Regions from separate parts of the Vibrio sp. WZ-1 genome, predicted to be linked through region 2. Evidence: predicted binding sites of a transcription regulator. Region 2 holds the regulator's gene; the other holds the start of a gene.
What was found. The regulator MetJ, encoded in region 2, represses methionine synthesis genes. The targets are predictions, from matches to a motif close to TTAGACNTNTANANGTCTAA.
Positions count from the first base shown of each region.

Region 1 (10,688 bases), on a different contig from region 2:
AAATACCGTTGTCGTCATTGAACATAACCTCGATGTGATAAAAACAGCAGACTGGATTATCGACTTAGGACCGGAAGGTGGCCAAGGAGGTGGAGATATCATCGCGCAAGGAACACCGGAAGATGTGTCTCAGATCGAAGGTTCGCACACAGCTCGCTTCCTCAAACCTATATTGAAGTAAAAAAAACAGGTAAAGTACAAAGACCAGCCATTGCTGGTCTTTTTCATTCAAAACAACACAATAACTATGGCTACTATACACGTCAGTGGAACCAAGCTTTCTCCAGGTAAAGTACAAGTTCCTCTTAATCGCAAGTTTCTCATCGCGCTAGCAGGACTTTTTCTGCTGGCGATGCACTTCTTTATGCCAAATCCAGGAGGCTCTGGTCTTGCGCTGTCTTTCAACGCAACCACTTGGATTGCGTTCAGCTTTGCACTTGGCATTGGTTGCTACCAACTTGCAACCAACCGTGTATTGCGGTATTCCAAATTAACGATTGGTCTATTGATTAGCTGTATCATCATGACGCTGCCAATCCTCTATCCGAGTGCAGATAGTGCGCTTGCAGCCAATAAACTGATTGGTCTTTGGTGCGGCATGCTGTTCTTTGTGCTACTGCAGCAGTTCCATTTTAGTAACAAGCACCGCCAACGTTTGTTGTGGCTTATTGTTCTCGCCGTTGTTATAGAGGCGATTTTCGGCTTAGTCCAATATCTTTACCTTAAGCCGGGAAATATATTCGGATACGACACGATAGCTAACCGACCTTATGGTATTTTCCAACAACCCAATGTCATGGCGAGCTTTCTTGCTACTGGCTTAGTTATCGCAAGTTACCTGATTGTTCGACAACCTTATAAATATTCACGAAAACTAAGCGATATTTACCTACTTTATGCTGTACCTGTACTGACTCTTCCGCTTATTGTTGCATTAGCATCACGAACGGGCTGGTTGGCTTCCATCATCGCCATCTTACTTGTCATACCATACATGTACCGCTTTGCTACTAAAGCGAGATTCACTCGCTGGGCAATAGCGATGGCTACGGGCTTAGTCTTGTCAATTGTAATCATGCAAATCGCCTTTCCTGACGGTAACGGATTAGCCAGCGAAAAGGTGAACATGGAATCACCACGTGCATATACCTTCCCACAAACATTGGATATGGTAATTGAGAAGCCATTTACTGGGTACGGTTACGGTAAGTTTGAATCGGAATACATGTTGTACACTGCACACCAACATGCACTGAATGACAACTACCCTGCAGGTTTACCGTCTATGGACCATCCGCACAATGAGCTATTGTATTGGGCAGTAGAAGGTGGACTGTTGCCAATTTTGGGTATCTTTTTGGCAATGACGTTAGTGCTATATCGCATCTACCAAGCCAAACGTGGTACTCGCTTAGCACTGCTGGCACTGTTTATTCCAATCGTGCTGCACTCGCAATTAGAATACCCCTTCTATCATTCATTGGTGCATTGGCTGATCTTTGTGATTCTGCTTTATTGGGTCGACCAACGAGTTTCTCGTTACCGCCAAGCTCCGTTTAGCAAAGTAACCAAAAGTTTATTGCGAGTTTGTAGCCTCGTCATTCCAGCCGTGTTTACTTTCTATATGGTTAGCGCATTGCACACCAACTACGTCTTAACCAAGTTTGAAACCACGCGTCCAACCAATCCGGATATCTTGAATCAGGTGACGAACCCAGTGGTCTGGAAAGATCGTTTCGATTGGGATGTGTACAGCACCTTCTTAAACATCGGCTTATACAAGCAAGATCCAACCTTAATTCAGCCTTACATTGATTGGTCATTGGAGATCATTAAAGACAAGCCACGACCAGCGTTTTACAACAATCTGATACTGGCATATCAAGGGTTGGATGACACAAGTAAATCTGAACAAATTCGTGCAGAAGCGCAGTTCTTGTTCCCTAAAATTGATTTCAGTAGCGTCAATTACCAGCCTCCTTCTCAGGCTATCTCAGCCTCACCAACACCAACGTCTGGTACTAAGCAATAAACACAAAAAAGCGAAGGAATAACCTTCGCTTTTCTTTATCTCATACCGAGGCGATTTATTCAGTTAGCGACTCTTCTAAAGCTCGCAAACACAAAGCCACGTTTTCAGGTCGAGCACCATAACCCATCAAACCAATTCGCCATGCTTTGCCAGCCAGAGCACCAAGACCGGCACCGATTTCTAAGTTGTAAGTTTCAAGTAAATGATTACGCACTTTTGCTTCATCAATTCCTTCAGGGACATAAATCGCGTTCAATTGCGGTAGTCGATACTCTTCTTCTACCACGAATTCAAAACCAAGTTTTTGTAGACCAGCTTTGAGCTTCTCATGCATTAACTGGTGACGCGCCCACGCATTTTCTAAACCTTCATTCTTAAGGATAAGTAGAGCTTCATGCAGGGCATACAAACTGTTCACCGGCGCTGTGTGGTGGTAGCTGCGCTTACCTTGTCCACTCCAATAACCTAACACTAGACTTTGATCCAAGAACCAGCTTTGAACCGGTGTCGTCCTAGATTGAATCTTCTCAATGGCTGCAGGAGAAAGTGTGACTGGAGATAAGCCAGGTACACACGACAAACATTTTTGGCTGCCAGAATACACAGCATCTAACTGCCACTCATCGACTTTAAGGGGCACACCACCAAGCGAGGTCACGGCATCGACGATCGATAACAAACCATATTGCTTCGCGAGTTTACCCAAGGCTTGAGCATCACTTACCGCGCCCGTCGATGTTTCAGCATGAACAAAAGCAAGAATCTTAGCATCAGGGTTCTGCTTTAACGCTTCTTCAACTTTATCGACCGATACAGGCGTGCCCCACTCATCATCGACGATAAGCGCTTCACCACCAGCACGAACCACATTTTCACGCATACGTTCACCGAAAACACCATTACGGCAGACAATGACTTTGTCGCCCTTTTCGATCAAATTGACGAAGCACGTTTCCATACCCGCACTACCTGGTGCAGATACTGCGATGGTGAACTCGTTTTCAGTTTGGAAAGCATATTTAAGCAACTGTTTTAGCTCATCCATCATTGCAATAAAAAGCGGGTCTAGATGACCAACTGTTGGACGGCTTAGCGCTTGTAAAACCTGAGGTGGAGTATCAGAGGGACCAGGCCCCATCAAAATACGGTGTGGGGGAATAAAGCTTTGGATCGGCATGTCAGCTCCTTGATTGCAGTCATTCATTCTGAGCGTTATAAAAGATCTATTCAAAAGGTTGGCTCAGGTATCGAACTTTTCACCCTAATAGATTTTTCCTCTATCGGCAATTAGCCCTAAGTATAGAGGTCAAACCACTGTCACAAATTCGTTAATAAAAACTTTCATAATGGTTGAGATATTGGTTGACAATGTGACAGCAAAACCGTTCAATGTTTAAGCTTTATGCAGAAGAGGAGCACTGCCCAGGCAGGTGATTTGTGGAGCCGCAATTCCAATACCAATCACTCAGGGGGAGTAGTGCCGAGGTAAGTCAAAGTTGCAGGATTTGACTTGTCGGTTGACTTGGGTTGAGTCCCATCAACTGTCATCAGCGCCGTTTGATGAAGAGCTTCTGAGGGTAAATTTTAAATTACATTCTAACTACCTCTCTATTTGCTCTGTTCCTTTCCTCACCAAACATTGGATGTGTTGGGCAACCAATTATTAATTGTTGTTATTTTTTTAGGAAGTCGTGGGAGAACGCAGTGAGCGCATTTAACGTAGCGAAATTCGGTGGAACCAGTGTTGCCAACTTTGAGGCAATGAGCCGTTGCTCCACCATCATAGAAAACAACCCAAATACTCGTCTTGTCGTCAGCAGCGCTTGCTCAGGTGTCACCAACCTTTTGGTTGAACTGGCAAACGGTGTCCAAGACCAAGAACATCGTGCGGAAGTACTGCAGAAATTAGCAGATATTCATGAATCCATTCTGTCCCAACTCGATAATGCAACCGAAGCCGCGACAGAAGTTTATGCCATTCTAGATACTGTCACTAGCTTAGCGGAAGCAGCCTCTATCCAAGCTAGCACCAAACTAACCGACCATTTGGTCGCTTGTGGCGAATTAATGTCGACTCACATCCTTACACAATTAATGCGTGAGCGTGGCGTAAACGCGACTCGTTTTGATATTCGCGACGTATTAAAAACCGATGGAAACTTTGGTCGAGCTGAACCAAGTATCGCGACAATTTCGCAACTCGCCCAAGAAAAGTTGGTTCCACTTTGCCAAGAATACGTGGTTATCACTCAAGGCTTTATTGGCTCAGATGAAGAAGGTAACACCACTACTCTTGGTCGTGGCGGCAGTGACTACAGTGCAGCATTGATTGCAGAAGGTGTGAAAGCAGCAGGTCTAGAGATTTGGACCGACGTTCCGGGCATTTACACCACAGACCCACGTATCGCCTCAAAAGCAGCACCGATTCCAGAGATCAGCTTTAGCGAAGCATCAGAGATGGCAAACTTCGGGGCAAAGATCCTGCACCCTTCAACACTAGTTCCGGCACTTCGTCACGATATCCCTGTTTTCGTTGGGTCGTCTAAAGAGCCGGAAAAAGGCGGCACATGGATCCGCCACCAAGTAGAAAGTTCACCTTTATTCCGAGCACTTGCCCTGCGCTGTAACCAAACTATGGTAACTCTACGCAGTGCTAACATGTTCCACGCGTACGGCTTCTTAGCTAAAGTATTTGAGATCCTAGCGAAGCACAAAATCTCTGTTGATCTAATCACCACATCTGAAATCAGTGTGTCACTCACTCTCGATCAAACAGACACGTCTGGCGGTGCTCCTCAATTGCCACAAGCGGCACGTGAAGAGCTTGAAGAACTGTGTAAAGTAGAAGTGGAACACGACCTATGCCTCGTCGCTCTGATTGGTAACAACATGAGTGAAAGCAAAGGCTATGCGAAGCAAGTATTTGGCACGCTAGAAGACTTCAACCTACGTATGATCTGTTACGGAGCAAGCCCTCATAACCTGTGTTTCCTTGTCCACGAGTCCGTATCTCGCCAAGCGATCCAAAAACTGCATACTGAATTATTTGAGCAATAAAAATGCTTTAATTCACCAATAAACAAGGGCTGCACATGGCAGCCCTTTTAGTTTCTAAATGGTCTAGTTAGCCGTTAATGTTTGGACCCAACCACTTCTCCGCTTCGATCCGATCCCAACCTTTACGATCAGCATAACTTTGCAGCTGATCCTCTTGGATCTGTGCGATCGCAAAGTAACGAGAATCTGGATGTGAGAAGTACCAACCCGATACGGACGCTCCTGGATACATCGCATAGCTCGATGTTAGTGACATGCCAATGTTTTCTTCAACATTCATTAGCTCCCAAAGCGGCCCTTTTTCAGTATGCTCTGGACATGCTGGGTAACCCGGAGCTGGTCGAATGCCTTGGTATTTCTCACGAATCAATTCTTCATTCGACAACTCTTCATCAGCAGCGTAACCCCAAATCTCTTTACGCACACGCTCATGTAAATACTCGGCGAATGCTTCCGCCAGACGATCCGCTACTGCTTGAATCATGATGGCATTGTAATCATCACCTTGCGCTTTGTACTCATCAGCAAGTTCACGTTCACCAATACCGCCAGTTACTGCAAAAGCACCAACCCAATCGTGCTTACCAGACTCTTTTGGTGCAACATAATCAGACAAGCAGTAGTTGAAGCCTTTTGGTTTCTCTGTTTGCTGACGCAAGTTATGCAGTACTTTTGCCACTTCTGTACGCGATTCGTCAGTGTAAACTTCAATATCATCACCGACACTCGCGGCAGGGAACAGACCACACATACCGCGTGCTTTGAGTAACCCTTCATGCTCAACACGATCTAGTAGTTCGTTAGCATCTTTGTACAGGCGTTGAGCCTCTTCACCCACTTCTTCATGGTCAAAGATTGTTGGATACTTGCCGACTAACGACCAAGTCATAAAGAAAGGCGTCCAGTCGATGTACTTACGCAAAGTAGACACTTCAAAGTCATCAAAAATATGGATACCCGGCTTCGCAGGAGCAGGAGGTGTGTACTTATCCCAATCAATCGCGACTTTGTTCGCTCGTGCTGCTTCTAAAGTGACAGGTTTAGTACGTGGCTTTTTACGATTGTGCTGATCACGAACGCGAACGTAATCTTCATCCAACTTTTCTACAAATGCAGGACGAAGTTCATCAGACAACAATGAAGTACATACACCAACCGCTCGCGAAGCATTGTTCACATACACTACAGGGTTCTTGTAGTTCTGCTCAATCTTAACTGCCGTATGCGCTTTTGATGTTGTCGCACCACCAATCAGAAGTGGAAGGTCGAAATCAAGTCGCTCCATTTCTTTCGCCACATGCACCATTTCATCGAGAGACGGGGTGATCAAACCAGACAGGCCAATGATGTCGACGTTTTCTTCTTTCGCTACCTTCAAGATCTTCTCACATGGCACCATTACGCCAAGATCGATGATCTCGTAGTTATTACATTGCAGTACTACACCAACAATGTTCTTACCGATATCGTGAACATCGCCTTTTACCGTAGCCAACAAAATCTTACCGTTGGAAGACCCCGCTTGCTTCTCTTTGTTGATGAACGGTTCAAGGTGAGCTACTGCCTGCTTCATAACACGCGCTGATTTCACTACCTGAGGAAGGAACATCTTACCTTCACCAAATAAGTCACCCACCACGTTCATGCCGTCCATCAATGGACCTTCAATGACTTCAAGTGGCTTAGAGGCATTAAGGCGAGCTTCTTCAGTATCTTCGACAATGAACTCAGTAATGCCTTTAACAAGCGCATGCTCTAGACGTTTTTCTACCGCCCAGGTACGCCACTCAAGTGCAGAAGCATCTTCTTTACCAACGCCTTTACCTGCGTATTCTGCTGCAATATCAAGTAGCCTCTCGGTCGAATCATCACGACGGTTAAGAACCACATCTTCTACCGCCTCACGCAGCTTATCAGGAACGTTATCGTAAATTTCCAACTGACCCGCATTAACGATGCCCATGTCCATACCATTTTTAAAACAGTGGTATAGAAACACCGCGTGAATCGCTTCACGAACGTAGTTATTACCGCGGAATGAGAAGGAAACGTTAGACACACCACCAGAGATCATCGCGTGAGGCAAGTCGCGCTTAATGTCGGCAACCGCTTCGATAAAATCCACGGCATAATTGTTGTGCTCTTCGATACCCGTCGCAACAGCAAAGATGTTCGGGTCAAAGATGATATCTTCTGGAGGGAAACCGACTTCATCAACCAAAATACGATAAGCATTAGTACAGATTTCTAACTTACGCTCACGTGTTTCTGCCTGACCAACTTCGTCAAACGCCATAACGATAACTGCAGCACCATATCGACGAATCAGTTTTGCTTGCTCAACAAACTTCTCTTTGCCTTCTTTCAAAGAGATGGAGTTCACGATGCCCTTGCCCTGAATACACTTCAGACCCGCCTCGATGACCTCCCATTTAGAAGAGTCGACCATGATTGGAACTTTGGAGATCTCAGGCTCAGATGCGCATAGGTTTAGGAATCGAACCATACAGGCTTCTGCATCCAACATGCCTTCATCCATGTTGATGTCGATGATCTGAGCGCCGTTCTCAACTTGTTGTCGGGCGACCTCTAGCGCTTCATCATAGAGTTCTTCTTTGATCAGACGTTTAAATCGAGCAGAACCAGTAACGTTAGTACGTTCACCCACATTGATAAACAGTGTCTCTTTTTCAATCGTAAGAGGTTCAAGACCAGACAAACGACAAGCTACCGTAAGCTCAGGCAAATCACGAGGTTTAACACCTTCAACTGCCATTGCCATATGACGGATGTGCTCTGGCGTCGTACCACAACAGCCACCAATTAGGTTTAGGAAACCGCTCTCAGCCCACTCTTTAACATGTTCTGCCATATCTTCCGGCGAAAGGTCATACTCGCCAAAGGCATTCGGCAGACCAGCATTTGGGTGAGTAGAAACAAAAGATTCAGAAATACGAGAAAGCTCTTCTACGTACGGACGCAGCTCATCAGGGCCAAGCGCACAGTTCAAGCCAAATGAAATTGGATTTACATGACGAAGAGAGTTATAAAAGGCTTCTGTTGTTTGACCAGAAAGCGTACGACCAGAAGCATCGGTAATGGTACCAGAGATCATAACTGGTAATTCGATGCCTAATTCTTCGAAAACGCTATCAACCGCAAAGGCACAAGCTTTGGCATTAAGCGTATCGAAGATGGTCTCGATCAGAATAAGATCAGAACCACCCTTGATCAGTGCACGAGTGGACTCAGAATAAGCCTCAACAAGTTCATCAAAACTGACATTACGATAGCCAGGGTCATTTACATCAGGGGAGATAGAACAAGTACGGTTTGTCGGACCAAGCACACCCGCAACGTAACGCGGACGATCTGGCGTTTTTGCCGTCCACTCATCAGCGGCTTCACGAGCAAGCTTTGCAGCTGCATAGTTGATTTCCTCACTCAGGCTTTCCATTTCATAGTCAGCCATCGCAATAGTCGTCGCGTTAAAGGTATTGGTCTCAAGAATATCTGCGCCAGCTTCTAAGTAAGCGCTGTGAATTTCCTTAATCAATTGAGGCTGAGTGAGCACCAACAAATCGTTGTTGCCTTTTAGATCGCTATGCCAATCAGCAAAGCGCTCTCCTCGATAGTCTTGCTCTTCAAGTTTGTATCCCTGAATCATGGTGCCCATGCCACCATCAATAAGCAAGATACGTTGCTTTAATTGAGCTTCAATCTGTTGTCTTACATTACTTCCCACAGTACAGCCTCATTCCTTTAGTTATCTCTCCATCCTATCATACAAATTAAAGGAGTCTAGACGTCTAAAATGAGAATTGCTGATTATTTTGTCTCCATTCTTTCTTACCGTAATATCACGAAAAAATGTTTGCTATTTGGTCAACATCGTCCGAAAATTCCATTCATAATTTGTTACAAATAGAGAGCTCTATGTCGGTCTACCATACCTTATGCTTCTTATCTGCGGCAGCAATGATTATTGCCTTTGTAAACAGCAAGATAGGAAAGATGCAAACTACCATCGCAATTACCGCCGGTTCAATGGTACTTTCTCTCCTTATTCTGATAGCAGGTCAAAATAACTGGTTTCATTTGACAGAGATAGCTACTGAGACTGTTACGAAAATCAACTTCGAAGACTTTCTACTCAAGGGGATATTGGGTTTCCTCCTCTTTGCGGGAGGATTAGGGATTAAACTCCCAAATCTCAAAGATCAAAAATGGGAGATTACGGTTCTTGCCTTGGGCGCAACGCTCTTCTCGACTTTTTTCATAGGTTTTGTTCTCTATGGCTTTTGCAGCCTGATCGGTATCCAATTTGATCTGATTTATTGTTTATTGTTTGGCGCTCTTATCTCGCCTACTGACCCAATCGCCGTGCTCGCGATTGTTAAAAAACTTGATGCTCCAAGACGAATTTCGACTCAGATAGAAGGGGAGTCACTATTCAACGATGGCTTTGGTCTCGTCATCTTTGTAACTCTATTTACTATTGCTTTTGGAACGGAAGCTCCTACAGTAGGAAGTGTAACTCTTCTATTTATCCAAGAAGCAATTGGAGGGATCGTCTACGGCTTTGCGCTAGGCCTACTATTCCACTACTTGATCAGTGCAACTGATGATCATTCAATGGAGCTACTGTTGACCATTGGTATCCCAACTGCTGGATACGCTTTTGCAGAGTACCTACATGTATCAGGTCCACTTGCGATGGTTGTATCGGGCATCATGATTGGTAACTGGACTCGCTTTATTGGTTTCTCTAAAGAAAGTGAAGATCATCTAGACCACTTCTGGGAGCTTGTCGATGAATTCTTAAATGGTGTGTTATTCCTACTAATAGGTATGTCGATGCTGCTGTTCGAGTTCCATAAAGAAGACTGGATCATGATGGCGATATCCGTACCGTTAGTACTTACAGCTCGATACTTAAGTGTATTTATCTCCTATATCGGATTTAAGCGATACCGAAAATATAACCCTTGGTCTATCAAGATTCTTACTTGGGGAGGCTTAAGAGGTGGGCTGGCACTTGCAATGGCATTGTCTATACCATCTGGTTTTTGGGTGATTCCGGACAAGCTAATTGATGTAAAAGAGATCATCTTAGTTATGACCTACTCGGTTGTTGTATTCTCTATACTCGTCCAAGGTTCGACAATCACACCTATGATAGAAAAGGCAAAAGCGGCTGAGCGATTACTTGAAGAAGAATCGAATAAAACGAAAGATTCTGTAACCTCTCAAGAGTGACACTTGTCCCATCATATTTTATGGCAGCCAATAGGCTGCCTTTTTTGTATCTACATGAGGAAAATCTATGCCTAATTCGATTTATTACATGTGAGCTTTAAACAAGTAGAAAATATCAAGTCGAGCCAAAAACGTGCAGCAGCGGTTAATTAGAATCAGCAGGATTAGTCCAAGAGTATCTACTGTTATTACAAGTAATCAAAAACATCTTAAATCACCTGTCAAAGGTAGCGATTTATAGCTAAGTTGATGAAGTGAAGGAGGCGGCTAGATTTACTACCTAAGTCTACCCAATTGATGAGAAGCTTTACGTGTGGAGGAATAGCTGCGAGGTACAGCT
Region 1 is NZ_JBQEQR010000052.1:750-11,437, reverse strand. Features, by position in the region: gene uvrA (excinuclease ABC subunit UvrA) at 1-181, shown strand, start outside; gene ACTS60_RS03650 (PglL family O-oligosaccharyltransferase) at 248-2,032, shown strand; gene ACTS60_RS03645 (pyridoxal-phosphate-dependent aminotransferase family protein) at 2,088-3,209, opposite strand; lysine riboswitch at 3,433-3,611, shown strand; gene lysC (lysine-sensitive aspartokinase 3) at 3,737-5,089, shown strand; gene metH (methionine synthase) at 5,157-8,834, opposite strand; gene ACTS60_RS03630 (cation:proton antiporter) at 9,026-10,348, shown strand.
Region 1: the regulator MetJ is predicted to act here: its motif matches at 8,883-8,902, upstream of metH (methionine synthase).

Region 2 (10,688 bases):
ATCCTTCTTTTTACAGCCGTTTTGTAATTAATTTTCACTTCTACTGAAAGAAGCTGGCCTAATTTTGCTCTAAATCAGGTGAGCAGCGGAATAATTGCAAACTTACTCTGCTTTATTTGACTAGAACTGGTGATTTTCGCTAGATTGGAGTCTTAACAAGGACAATGGATGTAGTTTTTTTACGAGGCAGGATGACAATGAACGAGAAATACGCCGCACTTAAAAGCAATGTGCGCATGTTGGGCCACCTTCTGGGCAACACAATTCGCGATGCCCATGGCGAAGAAATCTTCGAGAAAGTGGAAACCATTCGTAAATTATCCAAATCGGCTCAAGCTGGAAATAATGCTGACAGAGAAAGCTTAATTGAAGAAATTAAAAGCCTACCCGATGAGCAATTGACGCCAGTTACCCGAGCGTTCAACCAATTTCTAAACCTGACCAATATTGCTGAGCAATACCACACCATTTCACGCCACTGTGAAGAGCATATCTGCGAACCTGACGCAATTAACTCGCTGTTCTCAAAGCTGGTGCAAAATGATGTGAGTAAGCTAGACACGGCACAGGCGGTTCGCGACCTGAATATTGAGCTGGTTCTAACCGCGCACCCAACCGAAATCACTCGTCGCACCATGATCAATAAACTGGTTAAGATCAACGAGTGCCTATCTAAGCTAGAGTTGAGCGATCTCTCTTTCAAAGAGCGTAAGAAAACCGAACGTCGCCTTGAGCAACTTATCGTTCAAAGCTGGCACTCTGACGTCATTCGTCAGCAGCGTCCGACTCCGCTTGATGAAGCAAAATGGGGCTTTGCGGTAGTAGAAAACTCACTATGGGAAGCGGTACCTGACTTCCTACGTGAAATGAATGACCGCTTGAAGTCTTACCTAGGCGAAGGTCTACCAATTGATGCTCGCCCAGTGCACTTCTCATCTTGGATGGGTGGTGACCGTGACGGTAACCCATTTGTAACCCACAGCATAACTCGTGAAGTATTACTGCTGTCTCGTTGGAAGGCTGCTGACCTTTACCTCAACGACATCAACGAACTGATCAGTGAGCTGTCGATGACTGTTTGCAATGACAAAGTTCGCGAGCTTGCAGGTGACGATCAGCACGAACCATACCGTGCGATCTTAAAACAACTACGTTCACTACTGAACGAAACCAAAGATATTTTAGACGCGAAAGTCAACGGCCAGAAACTGGCAGTCAAAGCACCACTACAAAAAGTAGAGCAACTTTGGGAACCGCTTTACGCGTGTTACCAATCGCTCAACGAATGTGGCATGGGTGTGATCGCCAACGGCTCACTACTGGATACACTGCGCCGCGTTAAAGCATTTGGTATTCACCTGGTTCGCCTCGATATTCGCCAAGAAAGTACTCGCCACGCAGACGTTCTGTCTGAGCTAACGCGTTACCTAGGTATTGGTGACTACGAACAGTGGAGCGAACAAGACAAGGTTGCTTTCCTAACTAATGAACTTGCGTCTAAGCGCCCTCTTCTACCTCGTGACTGGGAACCATCAGAAGCAGTTAAAGAGGTTTTAGACACCTGTAAGATCGTTGCAGCGCAACCTCGTGAAGCATTTGGTGCTTATGTTATCTCAATGGCGCGTACCGCTTCTGACGTACTTGCCGTACATCTACTGCTGCAAGAAGCAGGTTGCCCTTACCGCATGGACGTGTGTCCTTTGTTTGAAACGCTAGATGATTTAAACAACGCGGAAGCTGTCATCAAACAGCTGATGGGCATTGACCTGTACCGTGGCTTTATCCAAAACCATCAAATGGTGATGATCGGCTACTCTGACTCTGCAAAAGATGCTGGTGTAATGTCTGCGGGCTGGGCTCAATACCATGCGATGGATTCACTGGTTAAAGTTGCAGAAGAAGAAGGCGTAGAACTGACTCTATTCCACGGTCGCGGCGGCACTATTGGTCGCGGTGGTGCGCCAGCGCATGCTGCGCTGCTGTCTCAGCCACCGAAGAGCCTGAAAGGCGGTCTGCGCGTAACAGAGCAAGGCGAGATGATTCGCTTTAAACTAGGTCTTCCAGACGTTGCAGTAAACAGCTTCAACCTGTACGCAAGTGCCATTCTGGAAGCGAACCTTCTGCCACCACCAGAGCCAAAGCAAGAATGGCGCGACCTAATGGATGTATTATCTGAAGTCAGCTGTGAAGCGTACCGTAGTGTCGTTCGTGGCGAACCTGATTTCGTCCCTTACTTCCGTCAAACGACGCCAGAACTAGAGCTAGGTAAACTACCACTTGGTTCACGCCCAGCAAAACGTAACCCGAACGGTGGCGTTGAAAGCTTACGCGCGATTCCATGGATCTTCTCTTGGAGTCAAAACCGTTTGGTACTGCCAGCGTGGCTAGGTGCTGGTGAAGCAATTCAATACTCGGTTGATAAAGGTCATCAGGCGTTGCTAGAAGAAATGTGTCGTGAATGGCCATTCTTCTCAACTCGCTTAGGTATGCTGGAGATGGTTTACACCAAGTGCAACATGGATATCTCTCGCTACTATGATCAACGCCTAGTTGAAAGTCAGCTACTACCATTGGGCGAGCGTTTACGTGAGCAACTTCAGAAAGACATCAAGTCAGTGCTGAACGTAGAGAACAACGAGAACCTGATGCAAAGCGACCCATGGGGGCTTGAATCCATCCGTCTACGTAACATCTACGTAGAGCCATTGAACATGCTTCAAGCTGAGTTGCTATACCGTACTCGCCAAACAGAGGAATCCTCAGCCAACCTCGAGGAAGCGCTGATGGTGACGATTGCTGGTATTGCAGCAGGTATGCGTAACACTGGTTAATCTAGACTGAGCATAACCAAAGGCTGAGAACAATCTCAGCCTTTACTTCCCCTCTGTAACCACCTTCCATCTTCGAACAAGAAATAACCAGCAAATAACTCCAAAAACAAAACAAAAAGTCCCACGCCAACAACACAAAACACTACCAAAAAACACTATTGAGTATTTTATTAGTTTTTTTGGGTAATTTTGTCCTAGTATTCCACTTCATGCTTATTATTTATATACTACTTGCCTGCTGGAAGCTCACAAGTCCAATCAAATAGGCTCCAGCTAGATGGACACACCCATCACTCTAGGTGATAAACGGCTTTAAGGTGACAGGACCAACATTGTTGGTGCTATCTACACATTAAAAAACTCAAGCGTCATTAAGAACGCAACTGAAAGTGTAGATAGCTTGTTTACAAGTTTATTGACCATTTGGATTGAAGACATGTCATTACCACACGTAATCTTAACTGTACTTAGCACTCGCGACGCTACCGGTTACGACATCACTAAAGAATTCTCAGCTAGCATCGGTTACTTCTGGAAAGCAAGCCACCAACAAGTTTACCGTGAACTTAATAAAATGGCTGAGAAAGAACTGGTTACTTGCGTATTAGAACCTCAAGAAGGCAAACCAGACCGTAAGGTTTACTCAATTACTGACGCTGGCCGCAGCGCACTGGGTGAGTGGTTCGATCAACCGACCGCACATCCAACGGTACGTGATGAGTTCTCTGCGAAACTGATCGCTTGCGCAGTACAACCAGCAGCACCGTTCCGTGATCAACTGTCTGAACTAGTAGAAGAGTCTCGTAAGTTGGTTTCTCATTACAAAGAAATCGAAGCGGCGTACTACGCAACACCATCAACGCTAGACAAGCAAGCGCGTCTAGAGCGTTTAACGCTTCGCCGCAACCTAATGCTACGTGAAGCTTGGATTAACTGGGCAGAAGAAGTACTAACAGAACTTGAAGTGATCGGCTAATTCGTCACTTTAAATGAAACGAAAAAGGCTTGCCGATGGGCAAGCCTTTTGTCTATCTAGGGGGAAGTATCTTAAGCACCGACAGCAACTTGTGGACGAACACCTAGAGTGTGGCATAGCGCATAGGTCATTTCCGCACGATTCAGGGTGTAAAAGTGGAAATCTTTCACACCTTCACGGCTTAGTACACGCACCATATCAATCGCTTGGCTTGCACCGACTAGCTGACGCGTTACTGGATCATCATCCAGTCCTTCAAACTGCTTACTCATCCAGCCCGGTACTTTCACATTGTTCTGCGCTGCAAAGCGAGAAGCTTGTTTGAAGTTCGAAACAGGTAAGATACCCGGAACGATCTCTACATCAATACCGGCCGCAACACAGCGGTCACGGAAACGCAGATAAGACTCCACATCAAAAAAGAACTGAGTGATAGCACGGTTAGCACCTGCGTCCACTTTACGCTTTAGGTTAAGCAGATCTGATTGCGCGCTTTTCGCTTCTGGATGCACTTCTGGGAATGCCGCCACTGAGATATCGAAATCATGACGTGATTTAAGCAACTCAACCAAATCTGATGCGTACATATCTGGAGCACCGCCACCCGGAGGAATATCACCACGCAATGCAACAATGTTCTTGATACCATTATTCCAGTAATCATCAGCAATGTTGATCAGTTCATCACGAGTTGCATCAATACAGGTTAGGTGCGGGGCAGCAACAAGGCCCGTAGCCGCTTTGATTTCTTTAATGATGGAATGGGTTCTGTCACGCTCGCCTGAGTTTGCACCATAAGTAACAGAAACAAATTTTGGTTGAAGAGTTTTAAGGCGGTGCACAGAGTTCCACAACGTTTCTTCCATCTTTTCACTGCTTGGTGGAAAAAACTCAAATGAGACGTTGATATTGTCTGATAGTTCAGCGATATTCTGGTTTAAGGCATCGATGTGCCCTGCATGCGTGTATCCCATCTTACTCTCCCTGTGGTAACTCCACCACGAAATCAAAATTCCTCAAATCGACGTTTAGACGTCTATATGTCTACAGGATGTATTGAATACGATTTAATGTCAACCTTGTGATTATGAATTTTTCTCAAGTTCATAATGAGGATAGTTCAAGTTGCTTGGCGGCTTATCCTTAGCCTCGCTTTCCGATTCAGTATGGCATTATCCAAATAATAAAAAACCCCGGAAACGGTCCGAGGTTTTTTTTGTTGTCGTTCGCAAAAATTGGTTTGGTCAGATTAGAACAAGCCCGCTAAACGATTAAGGTCTGATTGAATCGCACCGGCTGTCACTTCACGTCCCGCACCAGGGCCACGAATTACTAATGGATTGTCTTTGTACCATTTGCTTTCAATGGCGAAAATGTTGTCACACGGTAGCAAGTTCGCTAATGCGTGCTCACGTGATAACGCTTCAACACCTACCGTTGCTTTGCCATTACGTTCTAAGCGCGCAACATAACGCAACACTTGATCGTTTTTTTGTGCCTTGCCCAGACGCTCTTGCAAAATCTCACTTAGGATATCGCCTTGGTCAAAGAACGCATCTAGGCTCAAATCTCGCAACTCTTCCGGTACAAGCGACTCCACTTTTACGCTTTCTGGTTCAATATCCAAACCAGATTCTCGGGCTAAGATGACCAACTTACGCATCACATCAGAACCATCAAGGTCAGAACGAGGGTCAGGCTCGGTCAAACCCTGTTGCCATGCCAAATCAACCAGCTCAGTGAACGCTACAGAGCCATCAAACTGCTGGAATAACCAAGATAGCGTACCGGAGAAGATGCCCGATAGCGCGACGATATCATCACCACTTTCGCGCAGATCTCGAACGGTATGATTGATTGGCAGACCAGCACCAACTGTCGCGTTGTACAACCAATGGCGGCCAATTTTAGCAAAGGCGTCTTGTACTTGATGGTAGTACTGACTGTCCGCAGAACCCGCAACTTTATTGGCCGAGATAAGATGGATGCCTTGTTGCGCTATGTCGACATAACGCGTCGCTAGCTCCTTGCTAGCAGTGACATCAAGTACCACTGCTTCATCAAAGTTTTGTATCGCGCCGAGCTTAGTCAACCAGTTGCCATCATTCTCAGTACTTTCATCATCAAAACGCTGGGCAACCGTCGCTGCATCAATGCCACTTTCGTCGAACCAGTAAGTCTGGCTGTCGACTACCGCTACCAAGTCAAAGCTCATACCATGACGCTTTTCGAGCTCTTCTTTCTGCTCGGCAAACAGTGATAACCAACTTGAGCCGATATTGCCTTTGCCACATAACGCAACCGCTACGCGCTTCTGCGCCTGAAATAGTTGGCTATGAATACTCTGTACTAACTCTTCAACTTCTGCACGGCGTAATACTGCGACTAAGCTCAAGCCAGATTCCGCCTCTGAAATAAACTCTACCGGAGCGTGTTTCAATTGCTGGTAGAAGCCAAAACAGTGGTTAGCATTTTTCGTCACACCAGCACCGACGGCAGCCAATAGTGAGTAGCCTTCTTTAAGTTTGATTTCCGCTTCAACCGCTAACTCTTGCAAGTAAGTTAGGGCTCCGCCAGCAATCTCTGCGGTGTAGGCTAAACGCAACGTTTGCTGATCTTCTTGCGCCTCAAACGCTAAAGGCTCCAGTTGAGCACGCTTTAAGGCTTGCAGCACTTCTTTCTGTGCACGCTCAAAATCATGACCGTGAATAAAGGACAGTTGTACCAATAGCACTTCATCAAGAGAGGTAATGATCTTTGCGCCGCGACCGGATGCCAATACGCGTTCAATTCGTGTTGAGCCAGACTCTGGCTGATAGCTACATTTGAGGTTCAAATCCATGGTACTTTGAGCTACAGGCTGAAGCGTACGACTGTGCAGCACTGGCGCAGCCAGACGCGCAAGTTCACTCGCCTCATCTAAACGCAGCAGTGGCAGCAAACAAGCATCCGATACCAAGCGTGGGTCTGCACTGTAAACGCCTGCAACATCACTCCAAATAGTTACCGTGTTTACTTCTGCCAACGCACCAATCACGGTAGCAGAGTAGTCAGAACCGTTTCGACCTAATAGAACCGTTTCACCCGCCTCATTTTGCGCCATAAAGCCTGTAATGATCACACGCTTGTGGTTATGTTGAGCCAACGATTCTTTGATCAATGCGTAAGAACGCGCACGGTCGACTTCTGGCTGCGTTCCAACCTCTGCACGCAGAAAAGCACGTGAGTCTTGAGCGACTGCTGGCAGATCCTGTTGTGACAACAGCGCAGCAAGTAAACGAGAAGACCATACTTCGCCATGACCAAGTACTGCCGCTTTTTGTGTTTCCGTAAGTGGCGCGGTTAACTCAGCTAAGGTACTGAATTCATCTTGAAGAGAGGCAAGCAGTTGTGTCTGTGCTTCACCTTGTAGCAAGGCTTCTACCAGTTCAGCTTGAAACTGTCGTAAGCTTTGTAGAGCTTCATGGGCAATGCGACCATCTTTATCCAGCCCTTCCAAAAACTCGATCAAGCGATTAGTCGTCTTCCCTGCAGCTGATACCACCACCAAATCATTTTCTGCTGAATACTCTTTAAGAATACTCACCACACGCTGGTAGCATTCAGGGTTCGCTAAGCTGCTGCCGCCAAATTTATGCAGTTGACGTTGTACACTCATGACTTTCTTTCTCCCAATTACTGTGCTGCTTTCGCGAATGCTTGCTCAAGATCGGCAATCAGATCTTGCGCATCTTCAAGACCAACAGATAAACGCAGTAACTGTTGAGAAACGCCAGCTTCAGCCAGTGCTTCCTCGCCCATCGCACGATGTGTCATTGAGGCTGGATGACAAATCAAGCTTTCTACCCCACCTAGCGATTCAGCAAGAGAAAATAATTCGAGCGCTTTTACAAATACTTTTAGTTGTTCAAACGAGCCTGCAAATTCAAAGCTCAACATTGAGCCAAAGCCCGACTGTTGTTTTTTCGCGATGTCATGACCGGGGTGTTCTGGCAAGCTTGGGTGGTAAATCTTCGCCACTAAAGATTGCGTCTGTAGATACGTCAGTACTTGTTGAGAACTCTCTTCGTGAACTCGCATTCGCGCACCCAACGTGCGAATTCCTCGGAGAGTCATGTAACTGTCGAATGGCGTACCCGTAGCACCAATACAGTTACCCCACCAGGCTAGTTCTTCAGCATGCTCTTCGCTCTTAGTGATCACCACACCACCAATTACGTCAGAGTGACCATTAATGTATTTCGTCGTTGAATGGATAACAAAATCCGCCCCTAGATCCAAAGGCTTTTGGTATACAGGAGTCAAAAAGGTATTGTCCACTGCGACTAATGCGCCTACTTGTTTCGCTTTTTCACACACTGCAGCAATATCGACCACGCGAACAAGCGGGTTTGACGGTGTTTCTAGCAAGATAAGCTTTGGCTTTTTCGCAATTGCAGCATCAAGAGCTTGCTGATCCGATTGGTCGACAAACTGAACGTTAAAGTCGCCTTTGTTTGCTCGAGTATTAAAGAGACGATACGTACCACCGTAGCAATCGTGAGGAGCCACGATCAAGTCATCAGGACCAAGAAACGCCGATACCCAAAGGTTTAATGCCGACGTACCGCAGTTAGTGACAACCGCGCCTTTGCCTGATTCAAGCTCATACAACGCTTGCTCCAGCAGACCTCGGTTAGGGTTACCAGAACGGGTGTAATCGTACTGTGGAACCTCACCAAATGCAGGAAATCCATAGTTAGTAGAAAGGTAGATTGGTGGTACAACAGCGTGATATTGACTGTCTGACTCGATACCAGTGCGTACAGCAATGGTCGCAGGCTTGCGGGTGCTCATGGGTGTATCCTTTCACGGGTGGTGACATCTAAATGGGAATGCGCTATATCTAGCTTGTACTGCTCACTTGATTAATACTCTTCCCTGACAATTAACCTCACTTTACTTGTCTAAAAATAAGACGTCAACACTTCTAGACGTCTATATGTCTTTGCTTATGGCGGTAAATGCAGCTAAAATCAGCACCTATATTTATTTTTCTTAACTTATTACATTAATGAAGGTACGCAATGGCTGACTGGAATGGCGAATACATTAGCCCGTATGCTGAGCACGGTAAAAAAAGCGAACAAGTAAAAAAGATTACCGTCTCTATCCCGCTAAAAGTTTTAAAGGTGCTGACTGATGAGCGAACACGCCGTCAGATCAACAACTTACGCCATGCAACTAACAGTGAACTACTATGTGAAGCATTCTTACATGCTTACACAGGTCAACCACTGCCAACTGATGAAGACCTTCGTAAAGACCGCCCAGATGATATTCCAACAGAAGCAAAAGCGCTGATGACGGCAATGGGTATCGAATTCGAAGCGTTTGACGAAGAATAATTGCTTACAAATTCGTTAGCATGATGAAGCTGCGCCGGGGGTAGCTTCAGACCAAACTAAAAAAGGGACGCCATCGCGTCCCTTTTCTTTATCCGAAGATTCTACTCAGTAATTTACTCTGCCATGTAGTTATCTGGCATTTCAATGCGAGCAACACCAGAATCCAAAGCAGCTTGAGCAACAGCTTTAGCAACACGTGGTAATAGACGTGGATCCATTGGCTTTGGAATGATGTAGTCAGTGCCAAACTCTAGCTTATCAACACCTGCCGCCTTGAGTACCGCTTCAGGTACTGGCTCTTTCGCCAATTCACGAATCGCATCTACTGCTGCTAACTTCATTTCATCGTTGATTTCGCTTGCACGAACGTCCAACGCACCACGGAAAATGAATGGGAAACACAGTACATTGTTTACTTGGTTCGGGTAGTCACTACGACCAGTGCCCATGATCAAGTCATCACGTACTTCATGAGCCAGTTCCGGTTTGATTTCTGGATCTGGGTTAGAACATGCAAATACGACAGGCTTGTCTGCCATTAGCTTCAATGCTTCTGCAGGTAGCAAGTTTGGACCCGATACACCCAAGAACAGGTCTGCACCTTCAATTACATCTTCAAGCGTACGTTTATCTGTATTATTCGCGAATAACTGTTTGTATTCATTTAGATCGTCACGACGTGTATGGATCACCCCTTTACGATCCAGCATGTAGATCTTCTCGCGCATTGCGCCACATTTGATCAACAGCTCCATACATGCCACAGCCGCAGCACCAGCACCAAGACAAACGATAGTTGATTCTTCTAGCTTCTTACCTTGCAGCTCAATTGCATTCAGCATACCCGCAGCCGTTACGATTGCAGTACCGTGTTGGTCATCGTGGAATACTGGCACATCACAGCGTTCAATAAGACGCTTTTCAATCTCAAAACAATCTGGAGCTTTGATATCTTCTAAGTTGATACCACCGAATGTGTCAGCAATGTTCGCTACTGTATCGACAAATTCGTCGATCGTACGGTGTTTTACTTCGATATCAATTGAGTCTAGACCAGCAAAGCGTTTGAACAAAAGCGCTTTACCTTCCATTACCGGTTTAGACGCTAGCGGACCTAGGTTACCCAAACCAAGAATAGCAGTACCGTTAGAAATAACCGCGACCATGTTGCCTTTCGCCGTGTACTTATACACATTGTCTGCGTTCTGTGCGATTTCGCGTACAGGCTCTGCAACACCCGGACTGTATGCCAGTGCAAGATCATTGGCAGTCTCAGCAGGCTTAGTCAGCTCAACTGCAATTTTTCCTGGAGTTGGGTATGCATGGTAGTCCAATGCTTGTTGGCGGCGTTCTTCTTCTGCGGTGACTTCTTGGCGATTGTCTTCAGACATGGATCGTTTCTCTTTTGTTATTTTTCGGTAAGGGGGAATAAATTCTAAAGGATAGAAGTCAATCTTCATAGGTAAGATTGCGAGCTACATCCTTAAAAAGGCC
Region 2 is NZ_JBQEQR010000051.1:1,399-12,086, reverse strand. Features, by position in the region: gene ppc (phosphoenolpyruvate carboxylase) at 198-2,831, shown strand; gene ACTS60_RS03405 (PadR family transcriptional regulator) at 3,268-3,807, shown strand; gene metF (methylenetetrahydrofolate reductase) at 3,879-4,781, opposite strand; gene ACTS60_RS03395 (bifunctional aspartate kinase/homoserine dehydrogenase II) at 5,057-7,465, opposite strand; gene ACTS60_RS03390 (O-succinylhomoserine (thiol)-lyase) at 7,483-8,643, opposite strand; gene metJ (met regulon transcriptional regulator MetJ) at 8,874-9,194, shown strand; gene ACTS60_RS03380 (malic enzyme-like NAD(P)-binding protein) at 9,308-10,585, opposite strand.